DNA from 2 places in the Paenibacillus sp. MMS20-IR301 genome. Region 1 is predicted to be linked to the other one. Evidence: a T-box and tRNA genes for the amino acid it is inferred to sense, from the RefSeq annotation. Region 1 holds a T-box; the other holds one or more tRNA genes.
What was found. A T-box is a leader RNA that pairs with one kind of tRNA and senses whether it is charged. The one in region 1 lies ahead of LOS79_RS31815 (arginine--tRNA ligase), so its partner is inferred to be a tRNA-Arg.

Region 1 (3,420 bases):
CATACATCAGATAGACGCCGGTGTTGCCGGAGACTTCCATTGCCTGCTTGAAATCAAATACAATCTCCGTACCGAGATTGAAGCGCAGCAGGTAGTAGCGGATGGCAGCGGTGGCGATGAGCCGGCTGGACAGGCCGTTTTTATCCGAACGGGTGGCTTCGATTGTATTCTCCATGAGCCGGACCAGCTCGGTCACCTTAATGCCGATTCCCTGGCGCCCGGAAATGGCGTAGGAGCTTTTGGCGCTGGACGTATCAATGCCAAGCCCGGCAGCGGAAGCCGGACTCAACGACACCACTCCATAGCTGACATGATGCAGCTGTTCCGCCTGACTGGTGTACCCCAGCGCCTGGAAGGCCTGCTTAACCATCGCCTGCGGATATTCCTGCCTGTAATCGATGACGTTAACTACCTTGTCCGCCTGTCCAAAAGGCCGCGCCTCACCCGTAAGTCCGGTCGTCCACAGCCCGCTGTTAAACTCGCTGTAGGCGAAGTCCTTATCCAGCAGGCCGAATTTCCACAGGTGATAAGCAATATCCTTGGCGGTATAGGTCAAAATTCCGTTCGAACGCACCAGTACCTTATCCTTCTGATGTTCTTCTTCCAGGTCCTGTGCGGTACCATCACCAGCGGCAGATTGCTTCAGTATCCAGCAGCCGGCGAGCTTGCCTTCCGTCTCCCGGACAAACACATCCGTCTGTGACAGAAGGTCGAATGCCGAAGCCCAGAAGCCTTCCTTCACGATACTGCTCTCCCACACCAGCAGATCGTAATGAATGCCGAAGCCGCGCATCTCCTCCACATGCTCTTTTACAATCTTCTCGGCGACCAGGGTACCGATCCAGGCGGTGTTTCCGTCTCCTTGCTCCAGCGCATGAAGAATCTCCGTCCGTTTCTGCACCGTCTCCGGATGCTGCGCATATTCTTTATTAATCTCGGCATAGATGTCCCAGCAGTAATCCCCGAAACGGACATGCTCCCCCGCAAGCGGAACGTTAAGCAGGCCGGCCACCGTATCTGCAAGCTGGTTACCGAGATCGTCCACGTAGTTGTGTACCTCGACGGTGTGCCCGGTGTGCCGCAGAATTCTAACCAGCGCATCCCCGATACAGGAGTTTCTCAAGTGCCCGATATGCATACTTTTATTAGGATTAACGCTGGTATGTTCCACAATCACCTTCTCGCCGGCTGCCTGCGGCAGTGTGAAGTCTGCGGAGGCCCATTTCGCCCAGTCGATATACATATTAATGAACCCGGGCGGCGCAACCTCAATTCTCTGCAGCAGCCCGTTCACAGCACCTGAAGCGGTAAGCTCATGAGCGATTAGTCCGGCGATGGCCACCGGGGCCTTGCGCAGGGTACGGGCCAGCTGCATGGCAATATTGCTGGAGAAGTCTCCATGATCCGCACTCGCAGGCTGCTCCAGAGCCACGTTTACCGGAGTGATACCGGGGATTTCCAGATTTCCCGCTACCTTTTGAATACATTGCTCCAGACTGTCTTTGATGATTTGGCTTAATGTTGACATGAATAAGTACCTCCCATACATTTGTGAAAAAAAATCAGACAAAAAAAGCCTTCGTCTCTAAAAGAGACGAGGCTTATGCGCTCGCGGTACCACTCTCGTTGCCGAACCTGCAGTTCAGCCACCTCACAGGTTAACGGTCCTTAGCCGGGGCTTCCTACTTTCAGGTTCAGAAGTCCATCTCACGGGTGCGCTTCATGCTCAGGATCTGTACCGGCTTACACTCTCCCGGCTCGCTGGGGACTAGATCTCATGGACATTACTCTCCCGGTCATCGATTGAATATTGATTTTAATCAGTATAGCGAATTTCTGGAAGAAAGCAAGAGGTAACTAATCCGCAGTCGGCGCGCCTGTCAGATCCTTGATGTCTGTTGAGCCATAAATCAATAGCGCAATAACTATAACCAGCAGTAGCCCTCCGGCAAAGCCTTCTCCGTCAAAACTGTCCATATCCCGTACCCCGCTTTCACTTCTTAGTAGGTGATCAGGAGTTTTCGGCTTTCTTTTTCAAGGCGGCCATAATCTCATTCAGCGTCAGACTGCTGTTGTCATCGAGGAAGCTGACCAGCTTGTCGACATTGCTGCTGCTTAAATCACTGAGCGTTTTATATTTGCCCACCAGACTGACGAACAGTGAGGCATCCGTATACATCTGGACAGAGTCAACCTTCAGCTTGCCGGACAAAAGAAGGGCAGCCACTGCAAATTCCAGCCCTTTGGGGATCTGGGTTTTGGAATTGTCCGGTGTTTTTTTGGCGCCGGCGGCGGTCTTTTTTCCTTTTCCAGGAGGGGGCATAGGACTCCCTTCTTCCACGTAGCATTCATGCAGAATAGCGGCACAGAGGCGGTCTTACCTTAACTAAATAATATGCATTTCTGCAGATTTTGGTGAATAGGACCAGTCCCATGTCCACACCGATAAGCGCCAGCGCGAATATGAATATAGTGTGCGATTAATCATCAATCGTTGCTAGTAAGAGAGTTTCACAGGCAACAATGCTAGACAGGAAGGAGGGATAGGGCGGTATGCCGATTTTATCAACAGGACCGATTGAGAATAATGCCGTATCGGGAGTGAGACCCACGCAGACCGTTACGGTCAGGCTGGTGAAGCGGGATGCCATGGGCGTGTCCGCAGTCAGTATTCAGGGCTATTTGCTTAATGGAACAAGAACGCTGTATGTAAGTGAGGTTATTACTATTGCTCCGAATGAAGTGGTGACCAGGGATTATTTTGCCGATCTGGATGCCTTTGAATTTATTTTTACAACTGGAGAAGCAGCAGTGGAGGAGCTCGGAATTTCCATATGGGGCAAAAACGCTGCCGGTGAGCTGGTAGATGCCCATCGTGTGGTTTCGCAGGAGATTTTAAACCCGGAAGTATAACGAGTACACAACATTATATTATGTAAAGGAGTGCTTGAAACGATGGGGTTTTTATCCACGGGACCGATAGAAAATAATATGGTTAGCGGCGTAAGACCGACCACCCAGGTTACGGTCAGAATTGATAACCGCAGTCCCTTTGCTGCTTCAACGATATCGGTTCAGGGATATTATATGAGCGGCGGAGTAAGGGTGCTGTATGTTAGCGAAGCCATTACCGTAGATCCGGATCAAGCGATCACGACTACCTATTTTGCGGATTTAGATGCTTTTGAATTTACGTTCACAACACCGGCTGCAGCAGATGATCCGATTCAGGTATCCGTGTGGGGTAAGAGCAGCACGGGTGAGCTGGTTACCGCACATCGTCTGGTTTCTGCAGAATTGCTGAGCGATCTCACCGGTGTTACCGGGGCCACGGGACCTATGGGGCCAACGGGAGCGACGGGCGATACAGGCGCGACAGGAGGTACTGGAGCGGCAGGTGCGACCGGAGATACTGGAGCG
Region 2 (3,420 bases), 1.7 Mb from region 1:
GCGGAATGCAAGGCGTCCAATACGTCCAAAACCGTTAATACCAACTTTTACACTCATTGAATAGTTCCTCCTAGATTTCGTTTTATTTATTCAAGACAGGCCGTGAGGCTCGTCAAGACAACAATGTTAAGTATAATGCAAAATACCTTCGCGTGCTCCCCATTAATTGGGAACTATAGCACTTGCTGCAACTGTTTGTCGATTTCTTTGCCGATTTCGACCGCAGCCGCTTCATCCGTCACCAGAATATCCTCTTGCCCGAACCGCAGCATCGCATGAATAGCCTTAGCCTTGCGTTTGCCTCCGGCAATACCGATAACAACCTCTGTCCGGAGAATGTCTTCCAGGCGAAGTCCCATGGTCAGCATGGTATGAACCACTTCGCCGTTCTCATTGAAGTAATAGCCGAACGATTCGGCTACGGCCCCTTCGCCCTGAATCTCGGAGATAGTCTCCTCATCCAGCCTGCGGCGGTGGGTCATTTCAATGGCATCGCCAATTCCATGCACAATAATACGTGATCTGCGGATAATCTGCACAATCTCTCCGATATTGGAGTCCAGTGCAAGCGACTGATAAGCATCCCCGCTAAGCAGATCCGGCACATGCAGCAGGCGGTAGTTAGCGCCAAGCCGCTTGGCCATGGTTGATGCAATGGTGTTGGCCTGTATCTCCATGCTCTCTCCCAGTCCCCCGCGCGCCGGAACGACCCAGGCGTTCTTATAGGAAAGGGATAACGGAGGGGTCAGCTGGTCGGCCATTTCTGCCAGGGTTGATCCTCCCGTAACGGCAATCGTATCATCGCCGTGCATGAAGCTGAGCAGTGCCTTGGAGCCGGCCCGCCCCAGTTCACGTTTGGTGAACAGCGATGTCTCACAGTCGCCAGGTACCACTACTACTTTGGTGAGACCGTACGTTGAACGAATTTTCTCTTCCAGATCATCCAGGCCGAAGAGGCTCTTGGCGATCGGCTCCAGCAGGTCAAGCAGTCTGCGACCGGCATCGCTAATGCGCATACCGACGCTCTCGATCTCAATGAGCCCTTGCGATTTCAGAAGATCCGTCTCGGCGCGCAGCACCCGCTCGGTCATATCAAGCGACGCGGCCAGCGTTCTGCGCCCAATAATATCGGACAGCATGATCTGATGTAGAATCGTATACCGTCTCTTAAGGGTTTCCATGAGATCAGGCAGAAGCTGCTTTTGGATTTCCAATAGATTACGCATACTTTCACTCCTGCAACTTCGTCTTTCTCTTTCCCCTTGTTCGTGGTCTTAAAATGTCCCGGGTTAACTTTTTAAGTCCCACCCATATTCTACCCAAAACTGACGCGGAGTGCAAGTGTTCCGAGAGTATAATTCTCAGGCCGGTTTATTCTTATACATCCGTCGGTCCTTGAGAGGGCCGTCCGGACCAAAACTGCGCCGGAAAACACTCTTAGGCCTGCTTGTCCGGCTGCAGGCTTTCCTGAAATATTAGCTTTCAAAACTATTTTTGATCAGCTTAGCTTAAGGCATTGCTTTTATCTGATAAGTATATTATAATAATTTCTGTTGCGCCCGTGGTCCAATGGATATGACGTAGGCCTCCGAAGCCTGAGATCCAAGTTCGATTCTTGGCGGGCGCGCCATCATTTACAACTTAACCAAATAAATATATTTGACCCGCAAATTGGTAATTTACTTTGCGGGTCTTTTCATGCTGCAGAAATTTTTGACCGCACAGAACTTAATGCAGGATGGCCGCGTTCAAGCACAACAGTTCCCATCCTGCATCACCTTACGTTATTAATAATCTTCGCCGAATTAATTAAGGTTTATATGTCAGATACGTCCCCTTGTTTCCCACAACAATGTATTGCTGCCCGTCCCAGATAATTCCCGTCAAGTACTCTGATGTCCCCGACTTCATCTTGGTCCAGGTCTTGCCGTCGGCAGAGCGCAGGATTAACCCGCCGGCCCCCACTGCCATGAACTCTCCGTTGCCGTAAATTACGGAACTGAGCCGGTCTTCCTTCTTCGAATTATGATCAACCCAGATGAAATAATACTTCTCATAGGCTGTATAAGCCGGAAATGCTGCCTTAATCCACTTGCCGTTCTCCAGGTAGTAGAGCAGCGTTCCTTCTTTCTCCGAATATTGATACTTAACGGTGCGGTTATTGCCCGAAACGGTAACCGGTTCATTGTCTATGCTCTGCTTCTTAGCCGGAGAGACATCGATCCAATTTTCTTTGTTTGTGTCATAGTTATAAACTTTGCCAAAGCGTGTACGTCCGGTAAACTTCTGGCCGTCCCATTTGACATCAACCCCGTTGTCGAGTTCATAGAAAACACTGCCTTTGGAAGTACCTTCGCTGCTTATTCTGGTGAAGGTATAGGTGTTCGCCAACACCCTCCAATGCCAGTCCTCCTGGCTCAGCAGAAATGCGAAATCGCCTGCAGGATTAGTATCAGCACTGTCCACATTAAACGTTCTGTCGAAGGCATACGGGCTATCCCACTGGACTCTGTCTGTTGATGTCAGAAATCTGCCATTGGAACCGTACAAGTAATAGCTGCCAGACTGATAGCCGATTCCGTAAATATCGAACCCAAACGAGGATTTCGCTTCCTGAACCGTGTGCTTCGTGAAGCTTACCAGGTCCGGGGAGGTGTAGATGCCTCCGAACGAGGTAACGGCTATGTATTGTCTGCCATCCCAGATGGTCTTGTAGAAATTGATCCGGTCCGGATTAATTTGTGAGATAGTATTCAGGCCAGGGTCTCCTTTGTCCACTTCCTCTGATAGGCCCGTATTCTCGAAGATATTAACACTCGTCCAGCTTACCCCATCGGCCGAACTGGCCAGATAACCGCCATTCAGGTTCATCACATAACGGCCATTCATATAGTCGACCGTATCAGGCGCAGAGGATTGCGTCCAGTCCAGCAGCTTCTTGTTCGCGGCGTTGAACAGCTTGCTGCCCCAGCTGTCTGCAACAGCTGCGCCAGGCTGCGGACGTGCCGAATCATAGATGACTTTGGCCGCAACATAACCTTTGGAGCCGTAAGTTAAATCTTCTGCCTTATAATCGTTAACGGTCCAGTTTACCAGATTTTTGCTGGAGAGCACATTTCTTTCCGTCAATATAAAATAGGCACCGTTAATGTATTTAATTCTGGCAGCTTGATACTGGTACTGCGCCGCTTGCACAGTCTTCCAGGATTTTCCGTCCTTTGAACTGGAGACATACACATAACCGGTTCTGGATGAATTCTCGCGCTTAGCTTCACAACCCTTTGACGGCTCCGAAGGAAAGCAGAACGCATCCATCTGCGTTAACACGACAAACTGCTTACCGTCCCAGATTACACTAGTATTAGTGACACTCCGCTGTTTCGAGAAATCACCTGTCTCTGCTTCCTTCATTGTGGGCAC

Region 2: it encodes a tRNA-Arg, which carries the amino acid that the T-box ahead of LOS79_RS31815 (arginine--tRNA ligase) is inferred to sense. The anticodon was not compared.

Annotation. Positions count from the first base shown of each region.
Region 1 is NZ_CP135275.1:7,396,448-7,399,867, forward strand. Features, by position in the region: gene LOS79_RS31815 (arginine--tRNA ligase) at 1-1,528, opposite strand, end outside; T-box leader at 1,588-1,809, opposite strand; gene LOS79_RS31820 (hypothetical protein) at 2,012-2,323, opposite strand; gene LOS79_RS31825 (hypothetical protein) at 2,554-2,913, shown strand; gene LOS79_RS31830 (exosporium glycoprotein BclB-related protein) at 2,956-3,420, shown strand, end outside.
Region 2 is NZ_CP135275.1:5,687,929-5,691,348, forward strand. Features, by position in the region: gene gap (type I glyceraldehyde-3-phosphate dehydrogenase) at 1-57, opposite strand, end outside; gene LOS79_RS24190 (sugar-binding transcriptional regulator) at 174-1,226, opposite strand; tRNA gene LOS79_RS24195 (tRNA-Arg) at 1,556-1,630, shown strand; gene LOS79_RS24200 (beta propeller repeat protein) at 1,810-3,420, opposite strand, start outside.